Regions from separate parts of the Erwinia sp. BNK-24-b genome, predicted to be linked through region 3. Evidence: riboswitches for the same ligand, from Rfam matches in the RefSeq annotation. Region 3 holds a riboswitch; each other region holds the start of a gene.
The links. Region 3 has a riboswitch for thiamine pyrophosphate ahead of thiM (hydroxyethylthiazole kinase). Riboswitches for the same ligand answer to the same signal wherever they lie in the genome.
Positions count from the first base shown of each region.

Region 1: another riboswitch for thiamine pyrophosphate. It lies ahead of thiC (phosphomethylpyrimidine synthase ThiC); the one in region 3 lies ahead of thiM (hydroxyethylthiazole kinase).
Region 2: another riboswitch for thiamine pyrophosphate. It lies ahead of thiB (thiamine ABC transporter substrate binding subunit); the one in region 3 lies ahead of thiM (hydroxyethylthiazole kinase).

Region 1 covers NZ_CP179901.1:4,379,468-4,386,194, forward strand. The annotation lists gene nudC (NAD(+) diphosphatase) at 1-696, opposite strand, end outside; gene rsd (sigma D regulator) at 770-1,273, shown strand; TPP riboswitch at 1,367-1,467, shown strand; gene thiC (phosphomethylpyrimidine synthase ThiC) at 1,544-3,469, shown strand; gene thiE (thiamine phosphate synthase) at 3,466-4,107, shown strand; gene ACMGGR_RS20210 (HesA/MoeB/ThiF family protein) at 4,100-4,861, shown strand; gene thiS (sulfur carrier protein ThiS) at 4,845-5,045, shown strand; gene ACMGGR_RS20220 (thiazole synthase) at 5,048-5,824, shown strand; gene thiH (2-iminoacetate synthase ThiH) at 5,821-6,727, shown strand, end outside.
Region 2 covers NZ_CP179901.1:3,793,286-3,800,012, reverse strand. The annotation lists gene thiP (thiamine/thiamine pyrophosphate ABC transporter permease ThiP) at 1-803, opposite strand, end outside; gene thiB (thiamine ABC transporter substrate binding subunit) at 779-1,765, opposite strand; TPP riboswitch at 1,802-1,900, opposite strand; gene sgrR (HTH-type transcriptional regulator SgrR) at 1,902-3,596, opposite strand; gene ACMGGR_RS17405 (sugar efflux transporter) at 3,845-5,023, shown strand; gene ACMGGR_RS17400 (hypothetical protein) at 5,257-5,766, shown strand; gene leuD (3-isopropylmalate dehydratase small subunit) at 5,831-6,436, opposite strand; gene leuC (3-isopropylmalate dehydratase large subunit) at 6,439-6,727, opposite strand, start outside.
Region 3 covers NZ_CP179901.1:1,409,886-1,416,612, forward strand. The annotation lists gene metG (methionine--tRNA ligase) at 1-1,385, opposite strand, end outside; gene apbC (iron-sulfur cluster carrier protein ApbC) at 1,548-2,654, shown strand; gene ACMGGR_RS06415 (GNAT family N-acetyltransferase) at 2,730-3,152, opposite strand; gene ACMGGR_RS06420 (hypothetical protein) at 3,155-3,409, opposite strand; TPP riboswitch at 3,637-3,739, shown strand; gene thiM (hydroxyethylthiazole kinase) at 3,772-4,560, shown strand; gene thiD (bifunctional hydroxymethylpyrimidine kinase/phosphomethylpyrimidine kinase) at 4,557-5,354, shown strand; gene fbaB (class I fructose-bisphosphate aldolase) at 5,487-6,539, shown strand; gene ACMGGR_RS06440 (GntR family transcriptional regulator) at 6,579-6,727, opposite strand, start outside.

The DNA of each region.
Region 1 (6,727 bases), 1.9 Mb from region 3:
CGGCAGGGCGTCAAAGCGATACCAGTTAGCGTCCAGCAGCTCTTTAGGATCGATAACGATTTCGCCGCTCTCAAAGTCGGCCATAAAAGCCATCATCAGCGACTGCGGGAAAGGCCAGGGCTGCGAGGTAACGTAGCGCAGATTTTTGACTTTAATACCGCTCTCTTCCATCACTTCCCGTGCAACGGTCTGCTCCAGCGTTTCGCCCACTTCAACAAAGCCCGCCAGCACCGTATAAATGCCGTTGCGATGGCGAGTATGCTGAGCAAGCAAAATTTCATCACCGCGACGAATGGCCACGATGATGCAAGGAGAAATTTGCGGATAATAGCGCTGGCGGCAGTGGCTGCACAGGCAGGCCCATTCCGTTTTGCTACGGTGCATGGTATGCCCGCAGTAGCCGCACCACTTGTGCGCACGATAGAATTCCGCCAGCTGGACGCCGCGTCCCGCAAGCTGAAACAGAACGGCATCCTGATCAAGAAGTTGTCGTAACGAGGCCATTCCCTCGGGGCGATTTTCACACACCAGCCGTACCGGTTCGCCTTGCCATTCTCCGATAAGCGATGCGGTTCGGCCCGTCAGGTCTAAATCTTGTGCAGTACCGTACGGTAATTGACCTTTCGGCAACCAAAGTTTCTGTTCATGGCTGACAACCCACCAGCCAGCGTCTACGCTTGAAATCTCAAGTTCCATAAATTGCTCATCCTCACTTCACGTACTACCGGATCGGGATAGACAGTTAAAAATAACACTTTTGGAGTCACTCATGCTTGACCAGCTGGAAGTTCTGACCTCACGCGTAGGCGGATGTAGCGAACTCGTAGATTTTTGTCTTCACTCACGCAAGCAGTTATTAGTTGCTTATTATCAAATGGTTGGCATTAAGCCTAACAAGGAATCGCTGACCACGCTCGACGAAAATGCGCTGGATAACTTTTGTCAAAGCCTGGTAGATTATTTGTCAACCGGCCACTTTACGGCGTATGAACGTTTTATTCAGGAGATGGAAGGCACTGAGCAGCTGGCGAAAGCCGCGCTAATCTATCCGTCTTTGCAGGGAAATACCGAGCACATTATGAGTATTTATGATGCTCATCTGGAAAATGCTATCGACCACGATAACTACCTGGAGTTTCAACAGGCGCTCTCCATGGTCGGCGAAGCGCTGGAAGCCCGTTTTACGCTTGAAGATAAGTTTATCCAGCTGGCGCTGGAGAAGTTTGCAACCACCCCGGCCGCCAACGATGCCGCGATGGCTCGTCCTGCCTGAAAAGTTATAAACTTGTAAAATCCTTGAGCTTTCCATAAAGCCCCTTTATGCTGAATGGGCAATCACCTAGCGATTGCCTGGCAACAGCCAGAATTCTTCTTGTCGGAGTGCCCTTTGGGGCTGAGACCGTTTATTCGGGATCCGCGGAACCTGACCAGGTTAGTACCTGCGTAGGGAACAAGAGTAAAGATTCAAGTCGGGGCTTTGACTGCCCGCGCTTACTCCTCCGAACTCCGGACAAGCAAATTTCCCTTATATCAGGAACTTGCTATGTCTACCCATACCAAACCCACTCGCCGCGAACAGCGTGCCGAAGCCCAGCAGTTTATCGACTCTTTACAGGGCGCCGCTTTTCCCAATTCAAAACGCATTTACCTGACCGGCTCGCGGCCCGATTTACGTGTGCCAATGCGCGAGATCCAGCTCAGCCCCACGATGACCGGCAGCAAAGATAATCCGCAGTTCACCGAGAACGAGCCGGTGCCGGTTTACGATACGGCTGGCCCTTATGGCGATCCTGAAGCCACCATTGACGTTCACGCCGGACTCGCCAGGCTGCGAGAAGCGTGGATAACCGAGCGCGGCGATACGCAGCCGATAGAAAAACTCAGCTCGGTTTATACCCAGCAGCGACTGGCTGACGAAGGGCTGGATCATCTGCGTTTCGATAACCTGCCTTGCCCGAGGCGCGCGCTGGCCGGACGCTGCGTTACCCAGCTGCACTATGCCCGCCTTGGCGTCATTACGCCGGAAATGGAATTTATCGCACTGCGTGAAAATATGGGTCGCGAACGTATCCGCAGCGAAGTGCTGTTACAGCAGCACCCGGGAGAAGCTTTTGGTGCCCATCTGCCGGAAAATATCACCGCTGAGTTTGTCCGTCAGGAAGTGGCCGCCGGACGTGCCATTATTCCGGCCAATATTAATCACCCTGAATCGGAGCCAATGATCATTGGCCGCAATTTTCTGGTGAAGATTAACGCCAACATCGGCAACTCTGCGGTCAGCTCCTCCATCGAAGAAGAAGTTGAAAAACTGGTCTGGTCGGCACGCTGGGGTGCAGATACGGTAATGGACCTCTCCACCGGCCGTAATATCCATGAAACGCGCGAGTGGATTTTGCGTAATAGTCCGGTGCCGATCGGCACGGTTCCTATCTATCAGGCGCTGGAGAAGGTAAACGGCGTAGCGGAAAATCTTAACTGGGATGTCTTCCGCGACACGCTGCTGGAGCAGGCTGAGCAAGGCGTGGATTACTTTACTATCCATGCTGGCGTTCTGCTGCGCTACGTGCCAATGACCGCCAAACGCCTGACCGGCATCGTCTCGCGCGGCGGTTCGATTATGGCGAAATGGTGCCTCTCCCATCATCGTGAAAGCTTCCTGTACGAACACTTCCGCGAAATCTGTGAAATCTGTGCCGCTTACGACGTCTCGCTGTCGCTGGGCGACGGCCTGCGCCCCGGCTCGATTCAGGATGCCAATGACGAAGCCCAGTTTGCCGAGCTAAGAACGCTGGGCGAGCTGACAAAAATCGCCTGGGAATATGACGTCCAGGTGATGATTGAAGGGCCAGGCCATGTGCCGATGCAGATGATCCGTCGCAACATGACCGAACAGCTGGAACACTGTCACGAAGCGCCTTTTTATACGCTTGGCCCGCTAACCACGGATATCGCGCCGGGTTATGACCATTTTACCTCCGGGATTGGCGCGGCGATGATCGGCTGGTTTGGCTGCGCCATGCTCTGCTACGTCACGCCAAAAGAGCATCTTGGTTTGCCTGACAAAGAAGACGTTAAGCAGGGGTTAATCACCTATAAAATTGCGGCGCATGCGGCTGACCTGGCGAAAGGCCATCCTGGCGCGCAAATCCGCGATAACGCCATGTCGAAAGCGCGGTTTGAATTCCGCTGGGAAGATCAGTTTAACCTGGCGCTCGACCCCCATACCGCTCGCGCCTATCACGACGAAACGCTACCGCAGGAATCCGGCAAGGTTGCCCATTTCTGCTCAATGTGTGGCCCTAAATTCTGCTCGATGAAGATCTCTCAGGAGGTGCGCGAATACGCGGCCAAACAGGAAGAAGCCCAGCCCATCGAAATTGGCATGAAGGAGATGTCGCGGGCGTTCCGCAGCCGCGGCGGTGAGCTTTATCATTCCGCCGATAGCCTGAACACAGAGGAGAACGTATGAGTCGCGGTGCCTTTCCCCTGACTAAGGAAAAACTGGGCCTTTATCCGGTAGTGGATACGGTGGAATGGATTGAGCGCCTGTTAGAAGCGGGTGTACGTACCCTTCAGCTGCGTATTAAGGATCTGCCGGAGAAAGCTGTCGAGCAGGATATCGCCGCCGCTATCGCGCTGGGCAAACGTTATAACGCCCGGCTGTTCATCAATGACTACTGGCGTCTGGCGATCAAACACCAGGCTTATGGCGTGCATCTCGGTCAGGAAGATCTGGATATTGCCGATCTGGATGCGATTTATCATGCCGGACTGCGTCTGGGCCTTTCCACGCATGACGACGCAGAGCTGGATCGCGCGCTGGCCGAACGCCCTTCCTACATTGCGCTCGGCCACGTTTTTCCTACCCAAACCAAAGAGATGCCTTCTTCACCTCAGGGACTCCATGAGCTGAAGCGGCACGTTGCGCGCCTGGCGGGCGTTTCTACCGTCGCCATTGGCGGAATTTCTCTGGAAAAAGCGTCTGACGTGCTGGCAACCGGCGTCGGCAGCATCGCCGTGGTCAGCGCTATTACCAAAGCCGCAGACTGGCGCGCGGCCACGGCACAGCTGCTGGCGCTGGCCGGGACAGGAGATGCCCATGCTTAACGACAGCGAATTTATGCGCTACAGCCGCCAGCTGCTGCTGGAAGAGTTTGGCGTAGAGGGTCAGGAAAAGCTCCGGGCAGCCAGCGTGCTGCTTGTTGGCCTGGGAGGGTTAGGCTCACCCGCCGCGGCTTACCTTGCCGCAGCGGGCGTGGGAAAACTGCTGCTGGCCGATGACGATAAGCTTCATATCAGTAACTTACACCGGCAGACCCTGTATGACAGCACCAAGATCGGACAGCCAAAAGCCGACCTGGCGAAAGAGCGTTTACAGGCGCTCAATCCGCAGGTTGAGTTTATTGCGCTTAAGCAACGTATGGATGCCAGCGCCTTACGGGAAGCGGTGCAGTGGGTCGATTTGGTACTGGATTGCAGCGATAACATGCAAACGCGTCATGCCGTTAACGCTGCCTGCGTAGCAAGTAATACGCCGTTGATCAGCGCCAGCGCCGTGGGTCTGGGCGGTCAGCTGCTGGTGATTACGCCGCCGTTCCACCATGGTTGTTATTGCTGTCTGTGGCCGGATGAGATCGAACCGCAGCGCAATTGCCGCACGGCGGGCGTACTTGGGCCAGTGGTAGGCATTATGGGAACGCTTCAGGCGCTGGAAGCGTTGAAAATGCTGGCGGGTCAGCCGTCGACGCTTGATGGCAAGCTCCGACTGTTTGATGGTAAGCAGCAAACATGGCGCACGCTTAATCTTGAACGTAGTCCGGGCTGTCCGATTTGCGGAGGCGACCGTGAACGTCATCATTAATGATGAAGCGCATACGCTTGTCCCGCCCCTGACGCTGGCCGACCTGCTGACGCAGCTTTCCTGTCAGCAGGCCGGTACGGCGCTGGCCGTCAACCAACAGATTGTGTCGCGCGATCGCTGGCCCACTTACCCCTTACAGGAAGGCGATGAACTGGTGATTTTCCAGGCTATCGCCGGAGGCTGAGTATGTTGCAGATTGCTGATAAAACCTTTTCTTCCCGGCTGTTTACCGGCACGGGCAAATTTTCCAGCCCGTCCATCATGCTCGCGGCGTTAAAAGAATCCGGCACGCAGCTGGTTACCATGGCCATGAAGCGCGTGGACTTACGCGGTGGCGATGACGGTATCCTGCGGCCTCTCCAGCAGCTGGGCGTACAGCTTTTGCCTAACACTTCAGGTGCCAAAACGGCGGAAGAAGCCGTGTTTGCTGCACGTCTGGCACGCGAAGCGCTGGGAACCCACTGGGTTAAGCTGGAAATTCATCCCGACGTTCGCTATCTGCTGCCCGATGGTATCGAAACGCTGAAGGCAGCCGAAACGCTGGTCAGAGAGGGCTTCACCGTGCTTCCCTATTGCCACGCTGACCCGGTGCTGTGTAAAAGGCTGGAGGAAGTTGGCTGCGCCGCCGTCATGCCGCTTGGTGCGCCTATCGGCAGCAATCAGGGCCTGAAAACCCGCGATCTGCTGGCGATAATCATTGAGCAGTCTGGCGTACCTGTGGTGATCGATGCCGGTATCGGCGCGCCCAGCCATGCCAGCGAAGCGTTAGAAATGGGCGCTGACGCGGTGCTGGTTAATACCGCTATGGCTTCAGCACGCGATCCGGTGCAGATGGCACGCGCTTTTCGTCTGGCGGTTGAGGCGGGTAGCCTGGCCTGCGAAAGCGGACTCGGCAGTCAACAGCAGCAGGCTATTGCCACCAGCCCGTTAACCAGTTTTCTGCAAAGCGGAGCAACAGCATGAAGAGTTTTGTAGCGCAATGGGAAACGCTGGAGTGGGACGACATTCGGCTACGGATCAACAGCAAAACCTCTGCTGACGTGGAACGGGCGCTTAATGCCCCTAAGGTTGGCCGCGAAGAGCTGATGGCGCTGCTTTCCCCGGCCGCGCAGGCATGGCTTGAACCGATGGCGCGCAAAGCGCAGCTGCTGACGCGACAGCGCTTTGGCCACGCCGTTAACCTTTTCGTCCCGCTTTATCTTTCTAATCTGTGCGCCAATGACTGCACCTACTGCGGCTTTTCTATGAGCAATCGTATTAAGCGTAAGACGCTGGACGCGCAGGAAATTGAGCGTGAGTGCCGGGCGATACGGGCAATGGGCTTCGATCAGCTGCTGCTGGTCACCGGCGAGCATCAGAGTAAGGTTGGGATGAACTATTTTCGTCAGCACCTTCCCGCGATCCGTTCTCACTTTAGCTCGCTAATGATGGAAGTTCAGCCACTGGGTGAAGAAGAGTATGCCGAGCTGAAGACGCTGGGGCTGGACGGCGTGCTGGTCTATCAGGAAACCTATCATTCTGCGGTTTACGGCCAGCATCACTTAAAGGGTAACAAGCAGGATTTCTTTTTCCGCCTGGAAACGCCGGACAGGCTGGGGCGCGCGGGTATCGATAAAATTGGTCTTGGTGCGCTGATTGGCCTCTCGGACAGCTGGCGCACCGACTGCTATATGATGGCAGAACACCTGCTCTGGCTGCAAAAAACGTACTGGCAAAGCCGCTATTCCGTTGCTTTCCCGCGGCTGCGTCCCTGTGCTGGCGGCATCCAGCCGGCTTCGCTGATGGATGAAGCCCAGCTGGTGCAGGTTATCTGCGCGTTTCGGCTTTTTGCACCAGAAGTAGAGCAGTCATTATCAACACGTGAAT
Region 2 (6,727 bases), 2.4 Mb from region 3:
CCGGACGGCAGCGCTTTGCTTAGCCGCTGGCCGATCAGCACCAGACTCAGGCAGCACAGCATCTGAACCAGCGCCAGCAGCGCAGCCCGGCCGGGATCGTAATCAAAGTTTAACGCCTGAAAAATGGCCAGTTCGATAGTGGTCGCCTTCGGGCCGCCGCCCAGCGCCAGTACGGTCGCAAAGCTGGCAAAACAGAGCATAAAAATGAGTGCGCCAGCAGGCAGCAGCTGCCGCCGTAGCCATGGCCATTCCATCAGGCGAAAACTGTTCCAGCCGTTAAGCCCAAGCTGGGCCGCGAGCTGCCGCTGTTCCGTCGGAATTTGCTCCAGCGTTTGCAGCAGCAGCCTGGCCGCCAGCGGCAGATTAAAAAAGATGTGCGCCAGCAAAATGCCTTGCAGGCCATAAGGCGTAAAGGTGTAGTGAATATGCAGCAGCGAGCAAAGCCAGGCCAGCCAGCCCGAACGGCCGTAGACGCTCAGAATGCCAAACACGGCCACCAGCACCGGCAGAACCAGCGTCATGGCGCAAAGGCGCAGAAGGAGCGTTCTTCCCGGAAACCGACGGCGATAAAGCGCGCGCGCCAGCGGCACCGCGGGCAGCAGCGCCAGCATGGCGGAAAGAAAAGCCTGCCCGAAAGAGAAACGCAACACGTGCCACAGATAGCTGTCGTGCCAGAGTTCTGGGCCACTAACCGGCGCGTTACGCCACAGCGCCGTAAAGGCGAGGGCGGCAGTAGCGGTCAACAGCATGGCCGCCGTCGCGCCGGGAAGCAGGCTACCTAGCGGCTGACGGCGCTTTGCCATGCACTGATCCACTGGCTTTTATGCGCCGCAACATCCGCAGCAGAATATTGTAACGAGGTTTTCGGCACGTTCAGCGTATCGAATCCGGCAGGTAGCTTCTCGGCCGTTACCGGATACATCCAGTTGCCGGTTGGGATGGTCTGCTGAAACGGCTTAGCCAGGATAAACTGCATAAACTCCTGCGCCAGCTGCGGCTGCTGGCTGGTTTTCAGCTGACCGGCAACCTCCACCTGTAAATAGTGGCCTTCGCTAAAGTCGGCCGCGGCATACTGCGTTTTCTTCTCTTCAATCAGATGATAAGCCGGAGAGGTAGTGTAGCTCAGCACCATATCGGCTTCGCCTTTCAGGAACAGACCGTAAGCCTCGCTCCAGCCTTTAGTCACGGTAACGGTTTTTTTCGCCAGCTTTTGCCATGCGTCAGGGGCCTGGTCGCCATAGATTTTTTGCATCCACAGCAGCAGGCCAAGTCCCGGCGTACTGGTGCGCGGATCTTCATAAATCACTTTAAGAGGACGATCGCTTTCCACCAGCTCTTTCAGGCTTTTCGGCGGATTTTGCAGCTTAGTTTTGTCGTAAACAAAGGCGAACCAGCCATAGTCATAGGGAACAAACGTGCTGTCGTGCCAGCCGCCGGGAAGAGTAACGCCATGCGTATCAACGTGGCTTTCGGCAAAAAGGCCGGTTTTTCTGGCGGCGTCCAGCAGGTTGTTGTCCAGGCCCAGCACCACATCGGCCTTGCTGTTTTTCCCTTCCATACGCAGGCGGTTCAGCAGCGATACGCCATCTTCCAGCGCCACATATTTCAGCTCGCACCCGCACCCGGCTTCGAAGGCCTTTTTAATTGCCGGGCCAGGCCCCCAGTCGGAAGAGAATGAATCATAGGTATAAACCGTCAGCACAGGTTTGGCAGCAACGGCAGGGAGCGAACAGAGCAGCAGCAGAGGCAGGACTTTTTTTAGCACTTTGCGTTCCTTGGTGGTCAGGGCGACGCATGATCTGAGCGGGGGACTCTCAAATCCCTACGCCGGTATTAGCCGGATCAGGTTCGACGGGTTTATCTCAGCGTCGGCTTGCGCCACGCACCCCGTTGAGAACGCACTAGTCTAATGATTTCGGCGCATTAGCGAAAGCATCATGTTCAGGTGGCGCAAACCAGGCAGATTTAAAGTCAAACCAGCCAAGCGTATTCATGCGCACGCCGCGCATGCTGCGTTCGCCTTCCAGCAGCAGCCAGTGATGAAAAACAGGATGAAGATAACAGTCGGTGACCAGCTGTTTGCTCCAGTCCGCCAGCGACAATTCCCGCTCGCGCCAAAGCCTGGCGTCGCGCTGCCAGTCAACGGGCACACAGTGCTGCAACAGGGGAATTTCATAGAGCAAGGCGAACAGCGAAAACGCCAGCGGCAGGGTAAAATTGGCGCTGCCCAGCCAGATATCGCTTTGCGCCTCTCCGCGATGCCAGCTTTCGTAATCAACCTGCTGCATGATCAGCTCTACGCCTTCGGCCGCCAGCAGCGGCTGTAGAGCATTAGCAATGGCCTGATGCTCTACATGATCGCCATACCAGGTCAGCGTCAACGAGGTTAGCCCCTCGGGTTTTTCTCTCGGGCTCAGGTCACGGCGATGATGCCAGCGTGGCAGCAGGCCATAAGCCGGAAACCAGTAGCGCTGGTAGTCCATTCCCGCGTGGTTTAATAAGGCTATGGGGTTGGCGATGGTGCTAAGCCAGCGACGAACCTGCTCATCGCGGCCCAGCGAGGAACGCTGGTCAAACAGCAGAAAATAGCAGCCTTCCTCAAGCCGGGCTTCTTCTGATTTCTCTCCCAGCTGACCGCCTTCCAGCTTCACGCCGGAGTAAACCAGCTCTTCACTAATCTCCGGCAAAACCCAAATGTTAACTTCATCAATAAGCGCGCGGTAGCCGAAGTAGTCGTCAAACGCCTGGATACGCAGCTGGCTTTGCTGATTGCGCACGACGGCATAAGGCCCGGTGCCAACCGGCTGGCGACTGAAATTCGGCAGTGAAGGCCATTCCTGCGGCAGGATCATTGCGCTGACGGCAGCCAGCAGCCAGGGAAGCCAGCTGTCAGGCTGACGCAGATGGACATCCAGCGTCCAGGGCGAAGGGGAGTGAATACGCGCTATGTTGCTGTACAGCGGCTGCCCGAGCGTTCTTTCCAGCGAAGAGATGACATCCGCCATGGTCAGTTCGCGCCCGTGATGAAAACGGATAGCCGGACGCAAATAGAAGCGCCATTGCAGTGGCGTAAGCGCTTGCCAGTGGTGAGCGATGTCCGGTTCGATTTCCCCGTTTTCCTCATTTATCCGCGTCAGGCTGCTGAAAACCTGGCGCGCCAGATGCGTTTCCGAACGGCGCAGCGGCGTAGCGGGATTCAGATTCAGTAAAGAGCGATAGTAGAGCACGCGCAGAATATGTTTCCCCTGGCGAAAGCTGCGGCCCAGATGAGAGATCAACATCTGCCGTACGGCGTCTTTATCACCAAGCAACTGTACCAGCTGGTCGATACGGTCCTGATCGAGCAGATCTTCCGCCCGCTGCTGCTGGAGCGCCAGGCCGGTATAGAGGAAATTGAGCTTTGAGCGCTTGCCGCGCCCGGCTTCAGCCTGCCATTCCAGCCAGCCCGCTTGCCGCATCGCGTTGAGCAAATTCCGCATGTGGCGGCGTGAACAGCTGAGCTGTGCGGCCAGCTGGTCAAGCGTCGTTTCCTGCGACTGACCATCGCATATCGCCCACAGGCGGATAAACTGCTGCTGTAATCGCTTTGAGGTCATAAAAGAGGAACTCTTCAGTGAAAGTCATCTGTTTTTCCTGCCTTATATTAAGGCAATAATTGGCTGCGATGGAAGAGCGGGAGGCATTCTTCGGAGTGGCGCTCTTTCAACGATTTTATATCTGAGTAAGGTGCTTTTTCACCGGCCAGCGCGCGTATTGCCCGCTGGCTTTTTTCATTTCCCGTTTTCTTCTATGCTTGCTGTTTGTGCCTGGTTATCGCCAGAGGCTTCTTTAAAAGGGATTCGGTATGAAATCGCTGCTGACGCGTCGCCGTCGCATTAACCCTGTCTATCTCGCTTTTATGCTCGTTTCTTTTATGGTTGGCGTGGCGGGGGCCTTGCAGGCGCCGACGCTAAGCCTGTTTTTAACGCATGAAGTGGCGGTGCGGCCATTTTGGGTAGGGCTTTTCTATACCGTTAACGCCATTGCCGGCATTGTGGTCAGTATTCTGCTGGCAAAAAGGTCGGATAACCATGGCGATCGCCGCATGCTGATCCTTTTTTGCTGTTTTATGGCGGTAGGTAACGCGCTGTTATTTGCTTTTAACCGGCATTATTTGACGCTGATTACCTTTGGCGTGCTGCTGTCGGCGCTGGCCAGCGTGGCTATGCCGCAGATTTTTGCTCTGGCGCGCGAATATGCCGACAGCTCCGCCAGAGAAGTGGTGATGTTCAGTTCGGTAATGCGCGCGCAGCTGTCGCTGGCGTGGGTGGTCGGGCCGCCGCTCTCTTTTGCGCTGGCGCTGAACTACGGCTTTACCACTATGTTTGCCATCGCCGCCGCGCTGTTTGTTGTCTGTATTGCTTTGGTCTGGTTTGCGCTGCCTTCCGTGCCGCGGGTTGAACAGCCGCCTGAAGTCGTGATTACTCAGGTCGGCGCCTGGAAAAACCGCGACGTGCGGCTGCTGTTTATCGCGTCGCTGCTGATGTGGACCTGCAATACCATGTATATCATTGATATGCCGATCTATATCAGCAGCGTACTGGGACTGCCGGAGCGGTTGGCTGGCCTGCTGATGGGCGTAGCGGCAGGGCTGGAAATTCCGGTGATGCTGCTGGCCGGTCATTACGTGAAGCGCTTTGGCAAACGCAAAATGATGCTGTTCGCCGTCGCGGCGGGGCTGCTGTTTTATCTGGGGCTGGTGCTGTTTCATTCACGTACGGCGCTGATGGCCTTGCAGATCTTCAACGCCATCTTTATTGGTATTATCGCCGGTATCGGCATGCTCTGGTTCCAGGATTTGATGCCCGGCAGGCCTGGGGCGGCCACCACGCTGTTTACCAATAGTATCTCTACCGGGGTGATTCTGGCAGGGGTACTGCAAGGTGCGCTGGCTGAAACGTTCGGACACTATTTCGTCTATTGGGGGGCGCTAATTTTATCGGTCGCCGCGCTGGCCATGTCCGCTAAAGTAAAAGACGTTTAGGTTAAAAAAGCGCCTAATGTTGCTTATTTTTCTTGCAAAAAACCTGCGCCAGCCGCAAAATTTGGCCGACTGTAATTTGTACAAGGATGCGTCGACCTCTGGCAGATGCGGCGGTTTTTAAAGGAATGAATGGAAGCAACATGTTGGCATTTAAGGAAGTTGCTGAGCGCCGCCGGGCGGCACAAACGGGATATCGGTATTTTTCCACAGGGGTAAATCAGGAAGGAAAAGGCATGGACAGCATAAATGACAAAATAGCCAGGCTGGAAAGCGAAACCAGTCAGATCCGGGTGGACGTTGCGGCGCTGGTAGAACGTTCGAAGCACGCCGCTAATCAGGCTTCTCTGGACGCCTTAGCGGAACGCTGTGAGGGGTTTGCCAGCCAGGCCTCTTTGGACGCCTTAGCGGAACGCTGTGAAGGGTTTGCCAGCCAGGCCTCTCTGGATGCCTTAGCGGAGCGATGTGAAGGTTTTGCCAGCCAGGCTGCGCTGGACAAACTGATTGAGCGCTCGGAAAACTTTGCAACTAAAGCCGATCTTTATAAAGAGTTTGCGACTAAAGCCGACCTTTATAGAGAGATTGGCTCAACACGCGTTGAGCTGTTGAAAGAAATCTCCGCCTCTGAACAACGCCTGAATACTAAATTTGACGTTATCAACAACCGCATCACCTGGACGTTGCTGCTGCCAGCCCTGACGGCAATTATTCTCTGGTTCGTTAAGGTGGCGATTCTGAAAATTTGAGCCTTGATTTGCCCGGCTCCATTTTTACCGAGGGTATGACCGGGACCGAAGCCCCGGTCAGTCATTAACGCAAAAACACTGGCTGGCGCCGCTCGTAATCGCTGATGCTGGTTTCATGCTGTAACGTCAGGCCAATATTATCCAGCCCGTTCAGCAAACAGTGACGGCGGAAAGCGTCGATGCTGAAAGGATAATGCTTCTCGCCTGCAATCACTTCCTGTTTTTCCAGATCTACCGTAAAGCTAATGCCCGGCTCGGCGGCGACTTTTTGAAACAACTCTTCCATCTCCTCTTCGCTTAACGTCACCAGCAGTAGCTGGTTGTTAAACGAATTGTTGGCAAAAATATCGGCGAAATCACTGCCGATAATGGCCTGGATGCCGTAGTCGGTCAGCGCCCAGGGCGCATGTTCACGCGAAGAACCGCAGCCAAAGTTTTCACGAGTCAGCATAATACTGGCGCCGCGAAATACGGGCTTATTCAGAATAAAATCCGGATCGGGGCTCTGGCCTTCGGCATCCGTATAGCGCCAGTCGAAAAACAGATTGCGGCCAAAGCCGGTACGCGTCACCATTTGCAGAAACTGCTTGGGAATAATGGCGTCGGTATCGACGTTGGCGGCATCCATCGGCACCACGATGCCGGTATGCTGCGTAAATTTTTTCGCCATAACTACTCCTGACTCAGCTCGCGAATATCAGCAAAATGGCCGGCAACCGCCGCCGCCGCCGCCATTGCCGGACTGAGCAGATGGGTGCGTCCGCCCCGGCCCTGGCGACCTTCAAAATTACGGTTGCTGGTGGAAGCGCAGCGTTCACCGGGGCTGAGGCGATCGTTATTCATCGCCAGGCACATCGAGCAGCCCGGCAGCCGCCATTCAAAACCGGCATCCAGAAAAATTTTATCCAGCCCTTCCGCCTCTGCCTGAGCTTTGACCGGGCCAGAGCCAGGCACCACGTAC
Region 3 (6,727 bases):
ACCCACGGTGCCTGTTCGTCTACGTAGCGGTTCGCCACGTCTGCCATCGCCATGATTTCACGCACGGCGCGGCCAAACTCGCGGCTCTGCCAGGCATCCGCAATGCTGGCTGAAGCGTCGACGAATGACTGATAAAGCGCAGGATCGGCCAGTTCGGCAGAGAGCCTGCCGTCAAAGCGCTTGTTAATAAATCCGGCGTTACGGGAAGCCAGATTCACCACTTTATTGACGATATCGGCATTCACGCGCTGGACGAAATCTTCCAGGTTCAGGTCAATGTCGTCGATGCGTGAGGAAAGCTTGGCCGCGTAGTAGTAGCGCAGGCTGTCGGCATCCAGATGATTAAGCCAGGTGCTGGCCTTAATAAAGGTGCCGCGCGATTTTGACATTTTCGCGCCGTTTACCGTGACGTAGCCGTGAACAAACAGGTTGGTCGGTTTACGGAAGTTGCTGCCTTCCAGCATGGCCGGCCAGAACAGGCTATGGAAGTAAACGATGTCTTTACCGATAAAGTGATACAGCTCGGCGTCAGAATCTTTTTTCCAGAAGGCGTCGAAATCGATGTCGCCGCGCTTGTCGCACAGGTTTTTAAACGAGCCCATGTAGCCGATTGGCGCATCCAGCCAGACGTAGAAATATTTGCCGGGCGCACCAGGGATTTCAAAACCGAAGTAGGGCGCATCGCGGGAAATATCCCACTGCTGCAGTCCTGATTCAAACCACTCCTGCATCTTGTTGGCAACCTGCTCCTGCAGCGCGCCGGAACGCGTCCAGGCCTGCAGCATGGCGCTGAACTCTGGCAGATCGAAGAAGAAGTGCTCAGAGTCGCGCAGCACCGGCGTCGCGCCGGAAACCACGGATTTTGGATCGATAAGCTCGGTTGGGCTATAGGTCGCGCTGCACACTTCACAGTTATCGCCGTACTGATCTGGCGACTTACATTTCGGGCAGGTGCCTTTAACAAAGCGATCCGGCAAGAACATGCCTTTTTCCGGATCGAAAAGCTGGGAAATAGTGCGGTTCTTAATGAAACCGTTCTCTTTCAAGCGGGTATAGATCAGCTCGGACAGCTCGCGGTTTTCATCGCTGTGCGTGGAGTGATAGTTATCGTAGCTGATGTTAAAACCGGCAAAATCAGTCTGATGTTCCTGACTCATTTCGGCAATCATCTGCTCGGGAGCGATGCCCATCTGCTGAGCTTTCAGCATAATCGGCGTGCCGTGCGCGTCATCCGCACAGATGAAGTAAACCTGATTGCCGCGCATTCGCTGGTAACGGACCCAAATATCTGCCTGGATGTGCTCGAGCATGTGGCCAAGATGAATAGAACCGTTGGCGTAAGGGAGTGCGCACGTTACCAATATTTTTTTCGCGACTTGAGTCATAGTGAGACTTGTTATACCTGTTTAAAAGAGGGAATGGCGATGTTACCCGAAAGGTCCGGCCTGCGTAAACAACGCCGCGCCGCACACGCCGTTTTTTGATGCCTTCCGCTTCAGCCCGGATCTGATATGCTTTTCCCCACGCCAAATAAAAAAGGAGCCGGGATGATGCCACAGTCCCAACATTCACCGGAGGCGCTGCGCGCTATGGTGATGGGTGTTTTGACCACCTTTGAACACCCGACGCTGCAACGCAATCTGACCGCGCTAAAGGCGCTACACCACTGCGCGATGCTGGACAATATCCTGCATATTGAGCTGCTGATGCCTTTTGCGTGGCACAGCGGATTCGAAGCGCTGCAGGAGCGCGCCAGCGCAGAACTGCTGCGCCTCACCAGCGCTACCGCCATCAGCTGGAAGCTAAACCACGATATTGCCACGCTAAAAAGAGTAAAAAATCAGCCTGGCGTTAACGGCGTGAAAAATATTATCGCCGTCAGCTCTGGCAAAGGCGGCGTAGGTAAATCAAGCACGGCGGTAAACCTGGCGCTGGCGCTGGCGGCTGAAGGCGCCAAAGTCGGTCTGCTGGATGCGGATATTTATGGCCCGTCGATACCCGATATGCTCGGCACGCAGCATGAGCGTCCTGGTTCGCCCGATGGTAAACACATGACGCCGATTATGGCACACGGGCTGGCTACCAATTCCATTGGCTATCTGGTCACTGACGATAACGCGATGGTCTGGCGCGGGCCGATGGCGAGCAAGGCGCTTATGCAGCTGCTGAACGAGACGATGTGGCCGGAGCTGGACTATCTGGTACTGGATATGCCGCCGGGCACGGGCGATATACAGCTGACGCTGGCGCAGAATGTACCGGTAACCGGGGCAGTGGTGGTGACGACGCCGCAGGATATCGCGCTGATCGACGCCCGCAAAGGCATCGTGATGTTTGAAAAAGTCAGCGTGCCGGTGTTGGGCATCGTGGAAAACATGAGCGTGCACGTTTGCAGCAACTGCGGCCATCATGAGCCAATTTTCGGCAGCGGCGGCGCGGCCATACTGGCAGAGCAGTACCACACGCGTTTACTGAGCCAGCTTCCGCTGCACATCACGCTGCGTGAAGATCTGGACGATGGCGAGCCAACGGTAGTGCGTCGCCCGGACAGCGAATTCACCTGGCTCTATCGCCAGCTGGCAGGCCAGATCGCCGCTCAGCTTTACTGGCAGGGCGAGGTGATTCCGGATGATATCGCTATCCGCGTGGTGTAACGGGGTGTAGGAAGATTTAATCCGCAGCGCGAGCCAGACAGGCATTTAAAGGGCGAAGCAGTTCGCCCTTTTTACTTACAGCACGTAGTGCAGCAGCAAATATTCTCCCTGTTCACCTTCGCCGCTGCTGATAATCTGCCAGCCGTGGCGCTGATAAAAAGCCAGTGCGGGCTTATTGGCCTTCAGGCATTTTAATGCCCCGGTAGAGGTAAAGCTTTTATGGACGGCCTCCAGCAGCTCGCTGCCGATGCCCTGACGCTGCCTGTCCGGATCGACAAACAGGCTATGCAAGAAGTTATCGGCTGGCAGCAGCGCGGCAAAGCCGGTGCGATGACCATCATGTTCCGCGACCAGAATCCGTTCGCCGAGCGTGACGCGGTCAAAATCTTCCAGCTGCCACTCACTGGCGTCAAGCCAGTGCCAGTTTGCTTTTCTTGCCGCCAGAAACAGCGTGCGCAAAAACGGGCGGTCGGCCTCTTCAAAAGCGCGGATCGTCATCATTATTCTCCCCAGACCGGCTTTACATGCCTTTCGCTTTCAATACCGGTTCCCCGGTAATCATAATCGATTTTTCCGGCCTCAAAGAGCTGATCCAGCAGCCTGAAGTTGTCCGGCGGCGTTACGTTGCAGCGGCTGTTAAGCAAGGTATCCTGGATCGTAAAAGAGCGATCGCCTCGGGCTATCTGATGCAGGTAGCGCAGCATTTGCAGTGCTGCGACGCTAATACCGTATTGTTCATTAAGCGGTCTTGTCATCTTACTTCTCGTTGCTTGCCCTGTTTTACTCTCAGATTAGCGGATGGCGGGACTTTAACAAAAAGCGTCAGCGAGGGACATTGTCACGAGAGAAAAGCTGCGGCGGCTGGTAAAGCGAAATCCGGTATGGGTCATTTAACGTTCCTGAAAACAGCGGCTGGCGGCATTATCCGGCGCGGCGTGAAAGCTTGCGTTAAAGCCAACACTTCCCTATGCTGCAAAGCTTGCACTATGACTCGGGGTGCCGCTTCCTTTACCGGAAAAGGCTGAGAAAAACCCGTTGAACCTGAACTGGATAATGCCAGCGGAGGGAAGTCAGATGCCTGACCGCATCGCCTTCTTGATCGCCGGTTGGGAGTATTATGATCCAACCTTCTCGCTTTACGGCCAGCCTGGCCGATTCTCTGATCCTCTTTCGCCAACGCTCGCCGCTGGTTCACTGTATGACCAATGAGGTAGTACAAAGCTTTACGGCTAATGTATTGCTGGCGCTGGGCGCTTCGCCTGCGATGGTGATTGAACCTACGGAAGCCCGACAGTTTAGTGCGATAGCCGATGCATTACTGATCAATGTGGGTACGCTTACGGTGGCACGTAGCGAGGCGATGCTGGCTGCGGTGCAAAGCGCGGCGGCGGCCGGGCGGCCATGGACGCTCGATCCGGTTGCCGTTGGCGCGCTGACTTTCCGCACGGATTTCTGCCAGCGGCTGCTGGAGTACCGTCCGGCCGCCATTCGCGGTAACGCTTCAGAGATTATGGCGCTGGCTCGGCAGGCGGTTTCCGGCCGTGGTGTCGACAGCCTGCATGATTCTTCCGCTGCGCTGGAAGCTGCCGTTTTGCTTGCTCAGTCTTGTGGTACCGTTGTCGCTGTAACGGGGGAAATTGATTACGTTACCGATGGGCAACGTCTGTTCGACATTCCCGGCGGGTCGCCTCTGATGACTCGCGTTGTGGGGACAGGCTGCGCTTTGTCTGCTGTAGTCGCGGGTTTTGCGGCATTGCCTGGCGACCGAGCCCTGAACGTTGCCAGTGCCTGCCGCGTCATGAGCCTTGCGGGTGAGTGCGCGGCCGAAGCGGCGAGCGGGCCAGGCTCGTTTGAGCCGCTGTTTCTGGATGAGCTTTACCGCCTGGTTCAGGAGGCCGCGCAATGAGAATCAATGCGCTGACTATCGCCGGTACGGATCCCAGCGGCGGGGCGGGGATCCAGGCGGATCTGAAAACTTTCTCTGCATTAGAGGCCTACGGCACCAGCGTGATTACCGCGCTGGTGGCGCAAAATACCCGTGGCGTACAGTCCGTCTACCCTATAAACGCCGACTTTGTGGCTGCACAGCTCGCTTCGGTATTAAGCGATGTTCGTATCGACAGCGTAAAAATCGGCATGTTACAGGACAGCGATATTGTTGAAACCGTAGCGGAAAGCCTGGCTTCTGCCACCATTCCGTGGCGCGTGCTGGACACCGTGATGCTAGCAAAAAGCGGCGATCCTTTGCTCTCTGAACGGGCCGTTGCCACGCTGCGCGACAGGCTGCTGCCCCAGGTTTCCCTGATCACGCCCAATCTTCCCGAAGCCGCCGCGTTGCTGGCCTGCGCGCCCGCGCGTAATGAAAACGAGATGCTGTGCCAGGGCAGAGAGCTGCTGGCGATGGGGTGTCAGGCGGTGCTGATGAAAGGCGGCCATTTGAGCGATGATGAAAGCCCGGACTGGCTGATTACCGCCGGGATGGAAGAGCGTTTTACCGCGCCGCGCGTGCCGACGAAGAATACGCACGGCACGGGCTGTACGCTTTCAGCCGCACTGGCCGCATTGCGTCCCCGCCACGAAAACTGGGTGACAACGGTACGGGAAGCCAAGCTCTGGCTACAGGGCGCTTTGCAGCAGGCCGATACGCTGGAAGTAGGAGAGGGCATTGGCCCCGTGCACCATTTTTATCGCTGGTGGTAATGCTTAGTGGGATCGTTCTGAAAAATGGAGTCAGCAATTTGCCTTAGCGCCTGAAAAGGGTCCACGCTGTCTGGGGTCAGGGTTTTACCAGCGGCGGCTTATGCGCCGCCCAACCTTCAAACAGGAGCTTACATGACGGACATCACAGGGTTACTGGGTAAAGAAGCAGACTCTCTGTTACAACATCGCTGTATGACCATTCCCGCCGACAATCTTTATCTGCCGGGGCCGGACTATGTCGACAGAGTAATGATTGATAACAACCGTTCGCCAGCGGTGCTGCGTAATATGCAGACGCTTTATAATACCGGACGGCTGGCAAAGACAGGTTATCTCTCTATTCTGCCGGTCGACCAGGGTGTGGAACACTCGGCAGGTGCTTCTTTTGCTGCCAATCCGCTGTACTTCGATCCCAAAAACATTGTTGAGCTGGCGATTGAGGCTGGCTGTAACTGTGTGGCTTCTACCTATGGCGTACTGGCGTCCGTGTCGCGCCGCTATGCGCACCGTATTCCGTTTATGGTCAAGCTGAACCACAACGAAACCCTGAGCTATCCCACCCAGTATGACCAGACGCTGTACGCCAGCGTGGAGCAGGCCTTTAACCTGGGTGCGGTAGCGGTTGGCGCAACCATCTATTTTGGCTCCGAGCAGTCGCGCCGCCAGCTGGAAGATATTGCCGCCGCGTTTGAACGGGCGCACGAGTTGGGCATGGTTACGGTGCTGTGGGCCTATCTGCGTAACAACAGCTTCAAAAAAGATGGCGTGGATTACCATGCCAGCGCCGATTTAACCGGCCAGGCCAATCATCTGGCCGCAACGATTGGCGCGGATATCGTTAAGCAGAAAATGGCCGAAAATAACGGCGGCTATAACGCGGTGAAATTTGGCTCGACGGACGAGCGCGTTTACAGCACGTTGACCAGCGATAACCCTATCGATCTGGTGCGCTATCAGTTGGCTAACTGCTATATGGGGCGGGCAGGATTGATTAACTCCGGCGGCGCATCGGCAGGCGAAACCGATACGGCTGAATCGGTTCGCACCGCTGTGATCAACAAGCGCGCTGGCGGCATGGGATTAATTCTGGGACGTAAAGCGTTTAAAAAATCGATGAAGGACGGCGTGGCGCTGATCAATGCCGTGCAGGATGTTTACCTGAATAAGGATATTACTATCGCGTAAAGCGCAGCGCCGACGGCCTGGGTGGGGCGTCGGCGTAACTCAATCCTGCTCGAACCAGTCACCATTTTGCTCGGTTATCGGTGAAATCGAAAAAATGATCTCCTGCAAATGGCGGCGCAAAGCCTGCTCGGCCGTCTCGATATCTTTCGCCAGCAGCCCCCGTAATATCTCTTCGTGCTGCTCAATCA